Microterricola viridarii: one gene and its partner. The protein of the gene in region 2 interacts with the protein of the main gene of each other region in a pairwise test. Links are inferred from orthologs where the notes say so. Each region holds a gene or a part of one and is shown on either strand. Other genes may lie near its edges. The genes, in order: rpe and iolC.

The links.
Region 1: the proteins of iolC (region 2) and rpe interact in binary tests that used the Escherichia coli proteins (3 or more experiments, as listed by UniProt). The link is inferred for Microterricola viridarii from one-to-one orthologs.

What each region holds. Positions count from the first base shown.
Region 1 is NZ_LT629742.1:2,066,311-2,075,521, forward strand. Bases 2,504-5,354 are described here. They hold rpe (ribulose-phosphate 3-epimerase), read left to right. Parts: upstream 2,504-3,514; coding sequence 3,515-4,195; downstream 4,196-5,354. Other genes in these bases: BLT62_RS09460 (RsmB/NOP family class I SAM-dependent RNA methyltransferase), read left to right, coding at 2,504-2,897; BLT62_RS09475 (phosphoribosyl-ATP diphosphatase), read left to right, coding at 4,208-4,471; hisG (ATP phosphoribosyltransferase), read left to right, coding at 4,541-5,354. Outside these bases: BLT62_RS09450 (primosomal protein N' family DNA-binding protein), read left to right, coding at 1-546; fmt (methionyl-tRNA formyltransferase), read left to right, coding at 547-1,464; more of BLT62_RS09460, read left to right, coding at 1,461-2,503; more of hisG, read left to right, coding at 5,355-5,380; imidazole glycerol phosphate synthase subunit HisF, read left to right, coding at 5,386-6,150; hisI (phosphoribosyl-AMP cyclohydrolase), read left to right, coding at 6,147-6,533; BLT62_RS09495 (anthranilate synthase component I), read left to right, coding at 6,575-8,098; BLT62_RS09500 (Trp biosynthesis-associated membrane protein), read left to right, coding at 8,101-8,694; BLT62_RS09505 (DUF6704 family protein), read left to right, coding at 8,777-9,007; indole-3-glycerol phosphate synthase TrpC, read left to right, coding at 9,011-9,211. UniProt on the Escherichia coli protein: Catalyzes the reversible epimerization of D-ribulose 5-phosphate to D-xylulose 5-phosphate.
Region 2 is NZ_LT629742.1:3,097,134-3,106,451, forward strand. What follows is about bases 3,566-6,523. They hold iolC (5-dehydro-2-deoxygluconokinase), read right to left. Parts: upstream 5,537-6,523; coding sequence 4,595-5,536; downstream 3,566-4,594. Other genes in these bases: BLT62_RS14245 (GntR family transcriptional regulator), read left to right, coding at 3,566-3,715; BLT62_RS14250 (Cgl0159 family (beta/alpha)8-fold protein), read right to left, coding at 3,696-4,598; BLT62_RS14260 (L-idonate 5-dehydrogenase), read right to left, coding at 5,710-6,523. In the rest of the region: BLT62_RS14230 (ABC transporter substrate-binding protein), read right to left, coding at 1-755; BLT62_RS14235 (FadR/GntR family transcriptional regulator), read left to right, coding at 892-1,710; BLT62_RS14240 (alcohol dehydrogenase catalytic domain-containing protein), read right to left, coding at 1,782-2,822; more of BLT62_RS14245, read left to right, coding at 2,966-3,565; more of BLT62_RS14260, read right to left, coding at 6,524-6,756; BLT62_RS14265 (SDR family oxidoreductase), read right to left, coding at 6,781-7,554; BLT62_RS14270 (GntP family permease), read right to left, coding at 7,659-9,062; BLT62_RS14275 (gluconokinase), read right to left, coding at 9,190-9,318. UniProt on the Escherichia coli protein: Catalyzes the ATP-dependent phosphorylation of fructoselysine to fructoselysine 6-phosphate. Functions in a fructoselysine degradation pathway that allows E.coli to grow on fructoselysine or psicoselysine.

The DNA of each region.
Region 1 (9,211 bases), 1.0 Mb from region 2 along the record:
GGCTATGCCGCCGTGCTGCTGCTGGACGGCGAGCGGATGCTCGGCCGCGAGTCCCTGCGGGTCGCAGAGGACGCACTGCGCTGGTGGTCCAACGCGGCCGTGCTGGCCGCGCCCGGGGCGCCGGTGATCCTGGCCGGGGTGGGCGGCGCCCTCGCCTCCGCGCTCGGCACCTGGCAGCAGGCCCAGTGGGCCGGCCGCGAGTTCGCCGACCGGCGCGCCCTGCGCTTCCCACCCGCCGTGCGCACCGCCTCCGTCACCGCGGCCCCCGGCGTGCTCGACGGCGCGCTGGCCGAGCTGCGTGAGCTGGACGGCGTCGACATCCTGGGGCCGGTCCCCGCCCCGCCCGCCGGGCCGGGCGCGGCGGCATCCGACGGCCTCATGCGCGCCATCGTGCGCTTCGACTACGCGGCCGGCGCCGAGGTGGCCCGGCGCCTGCGGGCCGCCATCGTCGCCGTGGCGAGCTCGCGGAGGCGGCCGCCCAAGGGGGGCGCCTTCCGGCCCGCACCTACACTGAGAGTTCGATTTGATGACCCGGAGATCTTCTAGATGAGACTTGTTTTTGCCGGAACGCCCGACGCCGCGGTGCCGAGCCTCCGACTGCTCGCGGGCGGCCCGCACGAAATCGCGGCCGTCGTCACCCGGGAGGATGCCCCGCAGGGGCGCAAGCGCATCCTGACCCCGTCTCCGGTGGCGCAGGCCGCCGCAGCGCTCGGGCTGCCGGTCATCAAGGCGAACCGCCTCGACGAGGCCGTCACCGCCCAGATCGCGGCGCTCGGCGCGGAACTCGGCGTCATCGTCGCCTACGGCGGGCTCGTGCGCGAGCCGCTGCTCTCCACGCCCCGCCTCGGCTGGATCAACCTGCACTTCTCGCTGCTGCCGCGCTGGCGCGGGGCCGCCCCGGTGCAGCGGGCGCTCATCGCCGGCGACGAGCGCACCGGCGCCGACGTCTTCCAGCTGGTTGCAGCCCTCGACGCCGGCGACGTCTTCGGACGGATCGAGCGGCCCATCACCGAGGCGGACACGTCCGTGACGCTGCTGGCCGAGCTCGCCGTCTCCGGCGGGGCCCTGCTGGCCCGCGTCGTGGACGAGCTCGCCGACGGCAGCGCCGTCGCCGTGCCGCAGAGCGGCGAGCCCACCCCGGCTGCCAAGCTCGGCATCGACGACGCCCGGCTGCACTGGTCGGAGCCCGCCGAGACCGTCTTCCACCGCTACCAGGGCGTCACCGCCGAGCCCGGCGCGTTCACCCTGCTCGACGGCGCCCGGTTCAAGCTGCACGAGCTCCGCCACGCGCGGGATGCCGCAGCGCTGCCGCCCGGGCACATCAGATCCGTCGACGGCCGCGTGCTCGTCGGCACCGCCAGCACCCCGCTCGAGCTGCTCCGTGTGCAGCCGGCCGGCAAGACCCCGATGAACGCCGCCGACTGGTGGCGCGGCATCGCAGCAGAGGAGGTGATCGCCGAATGAGCGATCCCAGGAACAGTTCGCCCCGGCGGAACAGCCAGGGCCGGGCGCCGCAGCGCCGCCCACAGCAGCAGGTGCAGCCCGCCCGGCTCGTCGCCTACGAGGTCATCGCCGCCGTGCGCGAGTCCGACGCCTACGCCAACCTGCTGCTGCCCAGCCGCATCCAGAAGGCCGGCCTGAACTCGGCCGACGCCGCGCTGGCCACCGAGCTCACCTACGGCACGCTCCGCATGCAGGGCTTCTACGACAAGGTCATTGAGCTCGTCGCCGACCGCACCGTTGACAAGATCGACCCGGCCGTGCTCGACGTGCTGCGCCTCGGCGCCCACCAGCTGCTGGCCACCCGGGTGGCCACGCACGCCGCCGTCAACGAGTCGGTCGCGCTGGCCAGCCAGGTCGCCTCCCGCTCGGCCACCGGCTTCACCAACGGCGTGCTGCGCACCATCTCGCGCAGCTCGCTCGAGGAGTGGCAGGGCTGGGTGCAGGAGGAGACCGAGGGCGCCGACGAGAAGCTCGCCGTGCTGCACTCGCACCCGGCCTGGGTGGTGCGCGCGCTCCGCGCCGCGCTGGACGCCGAGGGCCGCGCCGACGAGCTCGAGCAGCTGCTGCAGGCCGACAACGTCGCCCCCAGGGTCAACCTGGCGGCGCTGCCCGGCCTCGTCGATCAGGTGGATGCCGCCGGCCTCGGCGACGCGGACGCCTTCTCGCCGATCGGCTTCGTGCTCTCCGGCGGCGACCCGCTCGGCGTCACGGAGCGTTTCGGCGGCCGCGTGCGCGTGCAGGACGAGGGCTCCCAGCTGGCGGCACTCGCCCTCAGCCGGGCCGAGCCGGTCGTCGCGGGGGAGCGCTGGCTCGACCTCTGCGCCGGCCCCGGCGGCAAGGCGGCGCTGCTCGCCGCCGAGGCGCGACTGGGCGGCGCGGAGCTCACCGCCAACGAGCTGGTGCCCGCCCGGGCCGGCCTCGTGCGCAACGCCCTCGCCGGCGTGCCCGGCGAGGTGCCCGTGCTGGAGCTGGACGGCACCACCATCGGCGACACGCACCCCGCCGCCTTCGACCGGATCATGCTCGACGCGCCCTGCACCGGCCTCGGCGCGCTGCGCCGGCGCCCGGAGGCCCGCTGGCGCAAGACGCCGAACGACGTCGCCGAGCTGAGCGTGCTGCAGGGCAAGCTGTTCGACGCCGCCTTCGCCGCGCTGAAGCCCGGCGGCATCCTCGCCTACGTCACCTGCTCGCCGCACCTCGGCGAGACGCTCGGCACCGTCAACGGCGCCCTCGCCCGCTGGGGCGACGCGCTCGAACAGCTGCCGACCCGCGAGGTGCTCGAGGGCATCGCCGCGAACCCGCTGGACGTCGGCGGCGACGGCCGGACCGTGCAGCTCTGGCCGCACCGCCACGGCACCGACGCCATGTTCATCGCGCTGTTCCGCAAGAACTAGCCGCACCCGTCCGCCGGGCGGCCGCACCTCGGGAGGCGTTCGACGGGTCGGGAGGCACCTGTCGGCCGAAACCCGCCTCCCGATCCGCCGTCTGCCTCCCGATCGGTCGCGGCGCCCGAAGCCCTGAGCGACTTCGCGGGAACGGCTGCCTGCGGCATCCGCCGGCCCGGCCACACGCGCTGGTCGGGTGTTGGTTTCGGTCGCTGGCGCTCCCTCGAGCCAACGGGGTTGCGGATCCGGAGGCACCCGCGACATCGGGAGGCAACTTCGGGCCGGAAACAGCCTCCCGATCCGCCGTCGGCCTCCCGATCGGTCGCAGCCGCTCCCTCGAGCCAACGGGAGCACGAGGCTGGAGCTGGCCCTTTCCGTTGATCGAGTAGGCCCGCGAGTGTCGTATCGAGATCTCGCAACGGGGTCTCGATACGCGCCGCAGGCGGCGCTACTCGACCAGCGGGTGGGTGCCACCCGTGTCCCGGGGCGTTGGCTTCGGTCGCTGGCGCTCCCTCGAGCCAACGGGGTGCATGCGCGCATCCGCACGGCGGCTGGAGGGCGCCGCGCCGCGAGGGACGAGCAGCCGAGCCAACGTGGGCAGCCGCCCGCTCGCTAGCATAGGAGCCATGTCGACCAGCAGCGCCCCCCGCATCAACCCCAGCATCCTCACCGCCGATTTCGCGAACCTCGAGCGCGAGCTCGGCCGCATCGCCACCGCCGACTTCGTGCACGTGGACGTCATGGACAACCATTTCGTGCCGAACCTCACCTTCGGCAAGACGATGGTGGAGCGCCTCAACGAGGTCTCCCCGATCCCGCTGGACGTGCACCTGATGATCTCGGATGCCGACCACTGGGCGCCCGGCTACGCCGAGGTGGGGGCGGCATCCGTCACCTTCCACGCCGAGGCCAGCACCGACCCGGTCACCCTGGCCCGGCGGCTGCGCCAGCGCGGCGCCCGCGCCGGCATCGCCCTGAAGCCCGGAACCGACGTCGAGCCGTACCTGGAGCTGCTTCCCGAGTTCGACCAGATTCTCATCATGACCGTGGAGCCCGGCTTCGGCGGGCAGAGCTTCATGACCGACATGATGCCCAAACTCCGACGCGCCGCCGACGCCGTGGCCGCCAGCGGCCTGGACGTCTGGCTGCAGGTGGACGGCGGCATCAGCCTGGACACCATCGGCACCGCGGCCGAGGCCGGCGCGAACACCTTCGTCGCGGGCTCCGCCGTGTATAACGCGGGCGAGCCGGAGGCGCAGATTGCGGCCCTGCGCGCCGCCGCGGCGTCATCGGCCCACAAGCACTAGTACCCTGTAGAGGTGAAAACTTTCGACGCCCTCTTCGCCGAGCTCTCCGAGAAGGCCCGCATCCGCCCCGAAGGATCGGGAACCGTGCGTGAGCTCGACGCGGGCGTGCATGCCATTGGAAAGAAAATCGTCGAGGAGGCCGCCGAAGTGTGGATGGCCGCCGAGTACCAGAGCGACGACGAGACCGCCGAGGAGATCTCGCAGCTGCTCTACCACCTGCAGGTGCTGATGCTGGCGAAGGGTCTCAGCCCCGCCGACATCTACCGACATCTCTGATTCGCCGCGCACCAGTGCCGGCCGCTCATGTCACCGATGACTGATCCACACGAACCAGAGAGCACCACCATGCTGAGAATTGCCGTGCCCAACAAGGGCTCACTGTCCGACACCGCCGCCCAGATGCTGTTCGAGGCGGGCTACACCGGCCGCCGCGACCCGCGCGAGCTGCACACTCCCGACCCCCGCAACGACGTCGAGTTCTTCTACCTGCGCCCGCGCGACATCGCCACCTACGTCGGCTCCGGCGCCCTGGATGTCGGCATCACCGGCCGCGACCTGCTGCTGGACTCCGGCTCGCCCGCCACCGAGGTGCACGAGCTGAACTTCGCCGAGTCGACGTTCCGCTTCGCCGGCCCCGCCGAGCGCTTCCGCGAGCTCGGCGACCTCGCCGGCGTGCGCGTCGCCACCAGCTACCCGGGCCTCGTCGGCGATTTCCTCCGCGAGAAGGGCATCGAGGTCGAGCTGGTCAAGCTCGACGGCGCCGTCGAGTCCGCCGTGCGGCTCGGGGTCGCGGATGCCGTCGCCGACGTCGTCTCCACCGGCGCCACGCTCCGCGCCGCCGGCCTGGCCATCTTCGGCCCCGTCATCCTCGAGTCCACCGCCGTCCTCATCCGCTCCGCGGACGAGAAGCCCGGCGTGGCCACCCTGCTCCGCCGCCTGCAGGGCGTGCTCGTCGCCCGCCAGTACGTGATCATGGACTACGACATCCCCGTCGCGCTGCTGGAGCAGGCCACCCGCGTCGCCCCCGGCATCGAGTCGCCCACCGTCTCCCCGCTGCACGACCCGGAGTGGGCGGCCGTGCGGGTGATGATCCCGCGGGCGGAGACGAACCAGATGATGGACGCGCTCTACGAGATCGGCGCCCGCGCCATCCTCGTCAGCTCGATCCACGCTGCGAGGCTGTGACGGCCATGGCACTCTCCGTGCGCGTCATCCCGTGCCTCGACGTGGCCGACGGCCGCGTCGTCAAGGGCGTCAACTTCCAGAACCTGCGCGACGCGGGCGACCCCGTCGAGCTGGCCAAGCGCTACTTCGAGCAGGGGGCGGACGAGCTCACCTTCCTCGACGTCACCGCGACCGTCGACAACCGCTCCACCACCTACGACGTGGTGCGGGCCACCGCCGAGCAGGTCTTCATCCCGCTCACCGTCGGCGGCGGCATCCGCAGCGTTGAGGACGTCTCCCGGCTCCAGGCCAACGGCGCCGACAAGGTGGGCGTGAACAGCGCCGCCATCGCCCGCCCGGCCCTGATCGCCGAGATCGCCGACCGCTTCGGCTCGCAGGTGCTCGTGCTCTCGCTCGACGTCAAGCGCAGCGAGCGCACCGAGTCCGGCTTCGTCGTGACCACCCACGGCGGCCGCACCGAGACCGACCTGGACGCGCTCGACTGGGCGCGCCAGGCCATCGAGCTCGGCGTCGGCGAGCTGCTCGTCAACTCGATCGATGCCGACGGCACCAAGGCCGGCTTCGACCTCGAGCTGATCCGCATCATGCGCGAGCTCAGCACCGTGCCCGTCATCGCCTCCGGTGGCGCCGGCGCAGTGGAGCACTTCCCGCCGGCGATCGCCGCCGGCGCCGATGCCGTGCTGGCCGCCTCCGTGTTCCACAACGGCGAGCTCACCATCGGCCAGGTCAAGGCGGCCATCGCGGCCGAGGGAATGCCGGTGCGCGCATGAGCGACAACGCGAACGGCACCGGCACCGGCAACGCCGACGTCGACGCCGTCATCGCCCGCGCCGCCTTCAACGCCGACGGCCTGCTTCCGGCCATCATCCAGCAGCACGACACCCGCGAGGTGCTGATGCTCGGCTGGATGGATGCCGAGGCACTCCGCCGCACCCTGACCGAGGGCCGCGTCACCTTCTGGTCGCGCTCCCGCCAGGAGTACTGGCGCAAGGGCGACACGTCCGGCCACGCCCAGTTCGTGCGCGGCGCCGCACTCGACTGCGACGACGATGCGCTGCTGGTGCAGGTCGAGCAGATCGGGGCGGCCTGCCACACCGGCGCGCTCTCCTGCTTCGACGTCGACCCCCTCCAGCCCGTCATCCTGCCCGCCTGAGACACAGTTCGCCCGACGTTCGCCCCGACGAGGAGCCTGACATGAGCACCGGAACCACCACGCGCGCCGACTTCGACGCGGTCGCCGCCGAACACCGGGTGATCCCGGTGATGCGCGAGCTCTTCGCCGACGGCGAGACGCCCGTGAACATCTACCGCAAGCTTGCCGAGGGCCGCCCGGGCAGCTTCCTGCTGGAGTCGGCTGAGCAGGGCGGCATCTGGTCCCGGTTCTCCTTCGTCGGCGTCTCCTCCTTCGGCGTCCTCACGCAGAACGAGGAGTCCGTCGCCTGGATCGACTACGGCGCCCCCGCAGAGCGCGTGCTCGGCGACGCGGCCGGCCTCGCGCCGCTCGCCGCCCTCGAGCAGCTGTTCGAGCGCTGGAAGACGCCGCAGCTGCCCGGCCACCCTCCGCTGACCGGCGGCCTCGTCGGCTTCATCGGCTGGGAGGCCATCCGGCAGATCGAGAAGCTGCCGAACAAGCCGCCGAAGGAGTCCGGCGTGCCCGGCCAGGCGTTCAGCTTCGTCGCCGAGCTCGTCGTCATCGACCACAAGTACGGCACCGTGCAGCTGATCGCCAACGTGCTGAACGACGGCCGCGACGACGCGGACACCCTGTGGACGGACGCCCAGTCCCGCCTGGACGCCCTGCAGCGGCGCCTCGCCCAGCCGTCGGAGGCGTGGCTCGCCGAGGTCGACATGAACACGGCCCCGCACGGGCGCTCGCGCACCGCGGAGGCCGACTTCCTGGCATCCGTGGAGACCGCCAAGGAGTACATCCGCGACGGCGACATCTTCCAGGTCGTCATCTCGCAGCGCTTCGAGCAGGACTGCACCGCCGCCCCGATCGACGTCTACCGGGTGCTGCGCAGCCTCAACCCGAGCCCGTACATGTACCTGCTCAGCCTGGAGACCCCCGACGGCGAGCCGTACTGGATCGTCGGCTCCTCGCCGGAGGCCCTGGTCAAGGTGCAGAGCAACCGCGTCTTCACCAACCCGATCGCCGGCTCCCGGCCGCGCGGCGCGACGCCGGAGGCCGACGCCGACCTGGCCACCGAGCTGCTGGCCGACGCCAAAGAGCGCGCGGAGCACCTGATGCTCGTCGACCTGGCCCGCAACGACCTGGCCAAGGTGTGCACCCCCGGCAGCATCGAGGTGACCGAGTTCATGCGCATCGAGCGGTTCAGCCACATCATGCACATCGTCTCCGCCGTCGAGGGCGACCTCACGGAGGGCAAGAACGCGATCAGCGTGTTCCGGGCCACGTTCCCGGCCGGAACCCTCTCCGGCGCGCCGAAGCCGCGCGCCCTGCAGATCATCGACGAGCTCGAGCCGGCCCAGCGCGGCGTGTACGGGGGAGTGGTGGGCTACTTCGGCCTCGCCGGCGACGCCGACCTCGCCATCGCGATCCGCACCGTCACGATCATGGGCGGCGTGGCCACCGTGCAGGCCGGGGCCGGCCTCGTGCTCGACTCCGTGCCGCAGACCGAGTTCGAAGAGACACAGAACAAGGCCGCGGCGCCGCTGCGCGCCGTCGCCGTCGCCAACGCACTACACAGGGTGGTCTGAGCATGAGTGCCGCACGAATCAAGGGGCTCCTCATCGTCGGCGGGCTGCTGTCCGCCGTCCTCGCCCTCCTCGCCTGGACCCAGACCTGGGTGGTCGCGCACGTGGAGGGCATCCCGATCGACATCGACGGGGCCGCCGCCGCCCCCGCCCTGTCCGCGCTGGCCCTGGCCGGGCTCGCCCTGGGCGGCGCGCTGGCCATCGCCGGCCCCGCCTTCCGGCTGGTGCTCGGCGTGCTCGAGGTGCTGCTCGGCGTGTCCGTGGTGATCGCCTCCTCCGCCGCCATCGCCGACCCGGCCGCCGCCGCCATCGCCGACGTCACCAAGCTCACCGGCGTGGCCGGCGACAGCGCCGTTCTGGCGCTGATCTCGGATGCCGCCATCACGCTGTGGCCGTGGGTCGGCGTGGCCTCCGGCGTGCTGTTCGCCGCCGCCGGCCTCGGCGTGCTGCTCAGCTCGCGGCGCTGGCCGGGCCCCGGCCGCAAGTACCAGGCGGTGCGCCTGGAACACGCCGACGGCGCCCCCCTCAGCGCCAAGGACGCTGCCATCGACAACTGGGACGAGCTCAGCCGCGGCAGCGACCCCACCGACCAGCAGTAACCCCGCTCTTCCCCGGCTGCCCGGCCGCATGCGGCGGAGCCGCTAGACTTTCACACACCCCCTTCAACCTCTAAGGAGAACCATGAGCACAGAGTCAGTCGAGCCAGGACACGGCAATTCGCCGGCCGCATGGACCTCGGTCGTCATCATGCTCCTCGCCTTCCTCATCGGAACCGTCGCGTTCTTCCTGGAGCAGGAGTGGCTCGTCTGGGCCTCCGCCGGGCTCCTCGTCGCCGGCCTCATCGTCGGCTGGGCCCTCGCCAAGGCCGGATACGGCGTCAACGGCCCGAAGTACGCCCCGAAAGCGCACTAGCGAGTGCTGACCGAGCTCACCGCCGGCTCCGTTGAAGATGCCGAGCGGCGGCGCCTGAGCCGCCCATACGCCGCCGTCGAGGCCGCCGCTCTGGCGCGCCCGGCGGCCCTCGACGCCCTTGCCGCGCTGGCCCCGGCCGAGCGAGTCAAGGTCATCGCCGAAGTCAAGCGGTCGAGCCCGTCGCGCGGCCAGCTGGCCGAGATC
Region 2 (9,318 bases):
ACGTTCTCCGGGCCGTACTCGCGGATCAGCGTGCCGTAGATCTCGTACGCCTCGGCCGCCTCGGCGGTGTCGATGGTGGCGTTGCCGTCCTTGTCGAACCAGTCGCCGCCGCTGCTGTAGAGGAAGCTGCTGAACTGGGTGACGGCGGCGGAGACCGCGGTGCGGGCCACGAATCCGGCCACACCCGGGTTGCTCTCGCTGATCGTCTTGGCTGCCGCCTGCAGCTCGTCGAGGGTCTGCGGAACCTCAAGCCCTGCGGCCTCGAGCAGGTCGGTGCGGTAGTAGAGCACCTCGCGCTCGGTGATGATCGGCACGCCGACGACCTGGCCGTCGATGGTGGTGAGCGAGACCGGGCCCTCCTGGAAGTCGTTCCAGTCCCACTCCGCGTTCTCGTCCACCGAGCCGGAGAGGTCGGCGACCCACCCGTTCTGGGCGAAGAGCTTGGCCTCCTGCAGCGGCCGGAACATCATGACGTCGATCTCGTCGGTGCCGGCGTTGAGCTTGACGTTGTACTGGTCGGAGAGCTGGTCCTCGCCCAGCTGGGTGAGGTTGACCTTGATGCCGGTCTCCTCCTCGAAAGCCGGGAGCGACTTCTTGACGATGTCCGTCCAGACGTGGTTCGCGAGGGTGACGTTGAGGGTTGCGGACTCGGAGCCCGCCTCCGGTGCTGAGGAACTGCACGAGGCGAGGGCTGCCACGGCCATAACGGCGGCTGTGGCGACTCCGGCGGCTCGCAGGATGCTGTGTCGCTGCATTGTGTGTCTCCAATTCCGAGCCAACGCCACTTTGCGCTGACCCCACAGACGCGTCTTTACGTCTGCCTAATCACCGACCCTAGTCAGAATGATCTGATTTATACAAGAGTCCCCTCGAGATGGATATGATTTGCTCGTGGTCACCAATGTCGAACTCTCCGCCTCGCCGCCGTTGCACGGCTCGGTCGCCGCGCGCACGAGCGATGGCGAGGGTTTGCACTCCCAGGTTCTCGATGAAATCGGCCAGGCCATCTGCGAGGGCCGGATGCCGGCAGGCATGACAATCAGGAGCGAAGAGCTCGAGAATCGCTACCAGGTGTCCCGCTCGGTGATCCGCGAGAGCCTGCGCGCCCTCGAGGCCATGGGGATGATCGCGTCCAAGCGCCGCGTCGGCATCCGGATCCTGCCGATCAGCGAGTGGAACGTCTACGACCTCAGCGTGATCCGCTGGCGCCTGGCCGGACACGGCCGCATCGCGCAACTGCGCTCGCTCACCCAATTGCGCTCGGCCATCGAGCCGGAGGCGGCCAAGCTCGCCGCCAGCCGCGGCGCGCTGGGCGAGGCCAGCGACCTGATGGGGCTGGCCGGCCGGCTCTGGGCGGCGGGCCGGAGCGGCAACGAGCGCGAGTTCCTCACCCTCGACGTCGAGTTCCACTCGCTGATTCTGCACATGAGCGGCAATGAGATGTTCGCCAGGTTGAGCAACCTCGTCTCCGAGGTGCTCATCGGCCGCACCCACTACGGGCTCATGCCGAAGTACCCGCACGACGAGGCGCTGCAGCTGCACGTGAATGTTGCCAACGCGATTCAGAGCGGCAACACCGAGATGGCCGGGCAGTCGATGCTGCGCATCATGTCGCGCACCATCGACGAGATGGGCGAACTCTGGGACATGGACCTGATTGCGGACAGCGCGGTCGAGCCGCACGAAGGCACGGCGATGCACGAGCACTGACGCCCGCGTCCCCCGGCGGATGACGGACGTGCCGCCGCCATCCGCTCTCATCGCCCGCACCGATTCTGCGCCTACACGGCCGAGTCGGCGCCGAGGATCACGGTCTTGATGCCCTCGCCAGCCTGCGCCGCATCGAATGCCAGCTGCCAGTCCGTGATCTCCACCCTGCGCGTGACGAGCGGCGCCAACCGCACGGCGCCCTGCGCGAGCAGCGCCATCGCCCGCCGCCAGGACTGGGCGGTGGAGGCGAAGCCGCTGCTGACGGTGAGCTCCTTGTAGAGCACGAGGTCGATCGGCAGCGTGACGTCGCGGCCGAAGATGCCTACCTGCACGTAGCGGGCACCGCGCTTGGCCGCGCGCAGCGCGGCGGCCGCACCCGGTGCGCTGCCCGAACACTCAATCACCACGTCGAAGCTGTCGGCCGGCGGCGTCTCCGCGGTTGTCGTGATGCCGAGCTCGGCCGCGATGGCGAGGCGCTCGCTGTCGCGCGCGAGGCCGGCGAGCGTGACACGGCCGCCCATCGCCTGCGCCACCTGGGCGGCGATCTGCCCCATCGCTCCCGGGCCGGTCACGAGCACGCTGTCGCCGGCGTCGATCACGGGCGGGTCGAGCAGGCACTGGGCCACGCAGGCGAGGGGCTCGGAGAGCACGCCGTCGAGCGGGCCAAGCGTGGCCGGCAGGCGGTGCAGATTCAGCACCGGCATCCGCACGAATGCGGCAAAGCCGCCGTCCTCGAAGGACCCGAGCGAGCGCCGAGTCGGGCACAGGTTGCGCCGGCCGGCCCGACACCACTCACACACCTCGCAGGTGGAGTAGTACGTTTCGCAGGCGACGCGCGCACCGATCCAGGCCACGTCCTCCGGATCGCCGACCTCGACCACCTCGCCGAGGATCTCGTGGCCCATGGCGACGGGCGCCTCGTAGCCGTACTCGTCGTGGGCGATGTGCACGTCGGTTCCGCAGATCCCCGTTGCGATCACCCGCACGACCGCAGTGCCCGGCAGCGCTCGCGGCCGGGCGATGGCCTGCAGCACCACATTGTCGGCACCGGGGCCGGTCTTGACGACGGCGAGCATCTCGTGCTCGGTGAGTGCGGGCGGTGTGCTGGGCAAAAGACTCTCCTCGTGGCGGACAGCGCGGCCCCACGTCGGGCCTCGGCGCTCCTCCTCTCCGACACTAGCAGGGCATATGTTGTATTGTCAGAACAAAGTCACGGTCGTTTGCCCCTCGTCGGGCAGCAGAAGGCGAGCTCAGCATGGCCATCGCAACGCGAGATCTGTTCCTCGACCTGGACCGCTCCAGCCCCGTCCCGCTCTACTTCCAGTTGGCCGAGCGCCTCCGCGCCGCCATCGAGGGCGGCGTGCTCGAACCCGGCGCCCGCATCGAGAACGAGGTGGCGCTCGCGGCCCAGATCGGGATGTCGCGCCCCACCGTGCGCCGCGCGATCCAGGAGCTCGTCGACCAGGGCCTCCTCGTGCGCCGGCGCGGGGTCGGCACCCAGGTGGTGCGCGGGCGGTTCGCCCGCGAGGTCCAGCTGTCCAGCCTGCACGACGACCTGGTGCGGGGCAATCGAGAGCCGAGCACGCGTGTTCTGGAGTACCGAGTCGTCGCCGCCGACGCCGAGCTCGCCGCACAGCTCGGCGTCGAACCGGGCACCGAGCTGCTTTCCCTCGAACGGCTGCGCTCCGCCGACGGCGTGCCGATCGGCCACCTGCGCAACCACCTGGCCCCCGAGTATTCGGACATCCCGCGCGAAGCCCTCGAGCGTTTCGGCCTCTACCAACTGCTCCGTGGGCGCGGTGCCAGCATGCGTGTCGCCAAGCAGAGCATCGGTGCGCGGGCCGCGAGCGCCCGCGAGGCCGAGCTGCTCGAGACCGAGGTGGGGGCCCCACTGCTCACCATGTCCCGGTCGCTCTACGACGACACAGGGCGGGCGGTCGAGTACGGCTCGCACTGCTACCGCCCGGACCTGTACTCCTTCGAGGTCACGCTGGTCGAGAAGTAGCCGCGGCGCCGTGCACCAGCCCGGCGGCGGAGTCGACGGCCGACGCGACGTCCCCGCCGCGCGGGTAGAGCAGGGTGCGCCCGACGACCAACCCGCGCACACCCGGCTGGGCGAGGGCGGCGGCCCAACTGGCGTAGACCTCGTCCGGTTGTGCGTTCGGGTCGCCGCCGAGCAGGAGCGTCGGCAGCGTGGTCGCGGCCATCACGCGCTCCATCTCAGGCACGACGGGAAGCTTCATCCAGCTGTAGGCCGAGCTCGTCCCGAGCGCCGAGGCGATCGCGATCGAGCGGATGACGGCATCCGTGCTCAGATCGTTCACGATCGCGCCGTCGCGCCACTCGCTGAGGAACGGCTCGAGCATGATCGGCAGCCGGGCGGACGCGGCTTGGCCGACGGCGCCGGCGGCTGACTCGAGGGTCGGCGCGGTTGCCGGGTCGGCGAGGTTGACCCGGAGCAACAGCTTGGCGGCGTCGAGGCCGGAGGCGACGGCGCCCGCCACGTCGTACCCGGTGAAGCGGTCGTCCATCTCGAAGGCCGCGCCGCGCAGGCCGCCCCGGTTCATGGAGCCGACGACGACCTTGCCGTCGAGGGCGCCCAGCAGGGCAAGGTCATCGATGATGTCAGGCGTCGCGAGCATGCCGTCCACGCCGGGGCGGGCGAGCGCGACGACCAGGCGCGCGAGCAGCTCGGTGCGGTCGGCCATCGCGCGCGGGTCCGCCCCGACGGCCAGTGCGCCCCGCCCGGGGTGGTCAGCAGCGATGAGCAGCAGCCGGTTGTCGCCCTGCAGGAGCGGGCGTCGCGCGCGGGAGGCCAGGGCCTCGGCGATGGCGGCGGGGTTGACCGCACGCGTCTCGCGCAGCCCGGCGAGGTCGAGCGCGCTCATACGAGGGCCGCCATCATCGCCTCGACCTCGGCGCTCGTCGGCATGGCCGTCGAGCACTCCAAGCGGGTGGCCACGATCGCGCCGGCCGTGTTGGCGAAGTGCAGCGTGCGCTCGAGTGGCCACCCAGAGAGCAGGCCATGGCAGAGCGCTCCGCCGAATCCGTCTCCGGCGCCGAGCCCGTTGACGACCTCGACCGGGATGGGCAGCGCCTCGACGGTCTCGGTCCGGGTCTTGGCGAGCACGCCCTTCGGCCCCTGCTTGACGATGGCAAGCTCGACGCCGCGCTCCAGCAGGGCGTCGGCCGCGCGATGCGGGTCGGTCTCCCCCACCGCGATCTCACATTCCTCGCGGTTGCCGACGGCGACCGTGACGTGCTCGAGCGCACGCTGAACCTGGGCGCTGGCCTCGGCCTCATCGCTCCAGAACATCGGGCGGTAGTCGAGGTCCAGAATCGTGTTCCCGGTACGCCCGCGCGCCTCCCACGCGGCGAAGTGCGCGGCGCGGCTGGGCTCCTCGCTCAGGCCGGTCACCGTCGACCAATAGACGCGCGCGGTACGGATCGCGTCGAGGTCGAGCTCCTCCGCCCGGATGACGAGGTCGGGAGCGAGCGGCTGGCGGTAGAAGTAGAGCGGGAAGTCGTCCGGCGGGAAGATCTCGCAGAAGGTGACCGGCGTGGCCAGCCCGGCCACCGCGCTCACGAAGCGATTGTCCACGCCAAGACGGGCGGCCTCGGTGCGCACGAAACGGCCGAACGGATCGTTCCCGACCCGCGTGATGATCCCCACGTCGCGGCCGTGCCTGGCCGCCGCGACGGCGACGTTGGTGGCACTGCCGCCGAGGAACTTGCCGAAGCTGGTGACCTCGTCCAGCGGGAGACCGGTCTGCAACGGATAGAGGTCCACCCCGGATCTGCCGATCGCCAGAACATCGAACACCACAGGGCTTCCGTCAACCACGCTGTCTCCCTCGAACTTTGTCTTTACATACTGACATAGTATTCACCGGCTGCCAAGGGAGCCGGGGCCGGGCCGCCGCGCCCGCCCGCGAGCGGATACGCGGACAGGCCCAGTCCGCGGGGTTCCCCGCGGAGTGGGCCTGTCGGCATCGAGTGTTAGGAGAAGCGCAGCAGCACCTTGCCGCTGGCGGCGGAGTCGCGCGCGACCTCGAACGCCTGGAGCGCGTCGGCGGCGTCGAACTCGTGCGTGACGACCGGTCCCACCTGCAGCGAGCCGTCCGCCAGCGCGGCGATGACGTCGTCGATCTCGTCGTTGAAGCGGAACGAGCCGACGAGCTCGAGCTCGCGGGTGATCGCCAGCGAGATCAGCGCGGGCTGCTCGCCGGAGGGCAGCAGGCCCACCATGACGACACGGCCGCCGCGGGTCGTGCCGCGCACGGCCGAGGCGAGGCCGCGGTAGTTGCCCGAGGTCTCAAAGGCGATGTCGGCCTGCACGGCGGCGATGGAGTCGGCATCCGTCGCCACGATCGTGCGCGTGGCGCCGACGGCGGTGGCGATCTCGAGCGGCTTGTCGAACATGTCGACGGCGATGATCTCGGCGGCGCCTGCGCGCTTCAGCACGGCGACGGTGAGCGCGCCGATCGGGCCGCTGCCGACGACGAGCACCCGCTTGCCGCTGACGTCACCGGCGCGCGAGACCGCGTGCCAGGCCACGGCGGCGGGCTCGACAAGGGCAGCCTCGCGCAGCGAGAGGCCGGCCGGCAGGGCGCGGAGCATGCGCGCGGGCAAGACGGCGAACCGGGCGAAGGCGCCCTCGGTGTGCGGGAAGCGCGCCGCACTGCCGAGGTAGGTGCAGCCGGGCGAGAGGTTGGGGCGGTCGGCCGGGTAGGGCGTCCCGTCGCCGGGGCCGGGCGTCGCGGGGTGCACCGCGACGTCGGTTCCGGATGCCGGGCCGCTGCCGTCGGCCGCGGCGACGAGGACGCGGCCGACGACCTCGTGGCCGAGCAGCATCGGCGCCTTGAGGATGGACTCCCCCGCCGCGCCGTGCTGCCAGTAGTGCAGGTCCGAGCCGCAGATGCCGCCGTAGGCGATCTCGACGACGGCCTCGTCGGCGGCCGGGGTCGGCACAGGGACAGACTCGATGCGCATGTCGCCCGCGCTGTGCGCGACGACGCCGAGGGTTTCGGTGGGGATGGTGCTCATGTTCTTCTCCGCTACTTCTGGGAACTAAACGACGACCGTCATGCCGCCGTCGATGAAGACGACCTGACCGTTGACAAAGTTGGAGCCGGCAGAGGCCAGCCACACCGCGGGACCAACAAGGTCTTCAACCGTGCCCCAGCGGTGGGCGGGCGTGCGCCCCAGGATCCACTCGTTGAAGACGGTGTCGTCGACGAGGTTCTGCGTCATCTCGGTGTGGATGTAGCCCGGCGCGATCGCGTTGATCTGCAGGCCGTGCGACGCCCACTCGGCCGTCATGGCACGGGTGAGGTTGCGGATGCCGCCCTTGGACGCCGTGTACGGCGCGATGGTCGGCCGGGCCAGGTCGGTCTGCACGGAGGCGACGTTGATGATCTTGCCCGCACCGCGCGGGATCATGTGGCGGGCGGCCTCGCGGCCGACCAGGAAGGCGCTGGTGAGGTTGGTGCGGAGCACCCGCTCCCAGTCCTCGACGTCGAGGTCGAGCATCGGGACGCGGTGCTGCACGCCGGCGTTGTTGACCAGGATGGCAAGCGGGCCGACCTCGGCCTCGACCCAGTTGATGGCGGATGCCGCGGCCGCGGCGTCCGTGACGTCGAAGGCGATCGCGCGCACGCGCTCCTCGCCGATCTCGGCCGCCAAGGCCGCGCGGGCGGCTTCCAGCCGCGCCTCGTCGAGGCCGTTCAGCACGATGGTCGCGCCGGCGGCCGCGAGGCCCCGGGCGATCGCCGAGCCGATTCCCCGGCTGGAGCCGGTGACGAGGGCAATCTTGCCTGTGAGATCGAACATGTTCAGTGTCATAACGCTCCTCGGTGGTGCTGTGTGCTGGCGGGGGCGCGCATCGCTGATCGCGATACGCGCCCCCGCAGAACTGTTGTGTTACCCAGTGGCACTAACCAGTGGTACTAAAAGGTGCTGGCAATCAAGTAGATGGCGAGCGAGAGGATGAAGCCGCAGGCACCGATCAGGGCCTGGCCGACGGTCCAGGTCTTCAGCGTGGTCTTGGTGTCCATGCCGAAGAACTTGCTCACCAGCCAGAAGCCGGAGTCGTTGACGTGGCCGGCGAACACCGAACCAGCCGCGAGGCTGAGCACGATGGCAACGGTCTGCACCGCGTTGAACTCGGGGTTGCCGAGCACGACCGGCTGGATGAGCGCGGCGGCGGTGGTGAGGGCGACGGTGGCCGAGCCCTGGGCGATGCGCACGACGGCGGCGATGACGAAGCCGGCGACGATGACCGGCAGGCCGATCGCGTCGAGCGAGTCGGCAATGGCGTTGCCGATTCCGCTGGCGCGCAGGACGCCACCGAACATTCCACCGGCACCGGTGATGAGGATGATGGAACAGATCGGGCCGAGCGCGCTGTCGACGACGGTCTCAACGAGCGAGCGCTCCTTCTGCTGGCGCCATCCGAGCAGCCACATGGCCATCAGCACGGTGATCAGCAGGGCGATCGGCACCTCGCCGAATGCGCGCAGGATCTGGACCCAGGTGTCCTCGAGCGAGACGACGCCGGCCGTTGCCAGCATGTTCAGGCCCGTGTTGAGGAAGATCAGGCCGAGCGGCAGCAGCAGCAGGAAGACGATGGTGCCGAGCTTCGGGGCCGAACGGAACTTGTTCTCGATCGAGTCCGACGGGGCGTCCAGGATGGTCGGCACGGGGATGTTGAAGCGACGGCCGAGGAATCCACCGAAGAGGTAGCCGGCGAGGTACCAGGTCGGGATGGCGACGAGGAGGCCGAAGATCAGCACGAGTCCGACGTCGGCACCGAGCAGGCCGGTGGCGGCAACGGGGCCCGGGTGCGGCGGCACGAAGATGTGCATGACCGAGAAGGCCGCTGCGGCGGGGAACGCGTACAGGAGCAGCGAGCCGCCGAGGCGACGCGCCACCGTGAAGATGATCGGCAGCATCACGACGAGGCCGGCGTCGAAGAAGATCGGGAAGCCGAACATCAGCGAGGCGATCGAGAGCGCGAGCGGTGCGCGTTTCTCGCCGAACGTCTTGATCAGGGCGTTGGTGAGCACCTCTGCTCCACCGCTGACCTCGAGCATGCGGCCGAGCATCGCGCCCAGACCCACGAGCAGCGCGACGCTGCCGAGGGTGGAGCTGAAGCCGCTCATGAGCGTCGGAACCAGCCCGGCGGCGGGGATGCCCGTAGCAACCGCGGTCACCACGCTGACCACGATCAGCGCCACGAAGGCGTGAATGCGGAACTTCATGATCAATACGAGCAGCAGCGCGATTGCGCCGGCTGCGACGAGCAGGAGGCCTGGCGTACCAAGCGTCCAGTTGAGCTCGAGGTCAGTCATCGTTGTCTTTTCCTTTTTGTGGATTGTTTCTGCACGGAGTGCAGCGCTGCTGGTGAGCAGATGGGGCTGGTGGTGCGGGTAGGTAGTGCAAGTGGATGGAGCGGTCGGATGCCGCTCAGGTGCTGGGTTACGGGGTGGCCGCGTCGATGACGGAGAGCCGGTCGAGCACAAAGCTCACGATGGCGTCCGGCTTCATTGTGAGGTCAACGATCACTTTGCGCTCGTCGTCCTGCAACGGTTCGAGCGTGCTGAACTG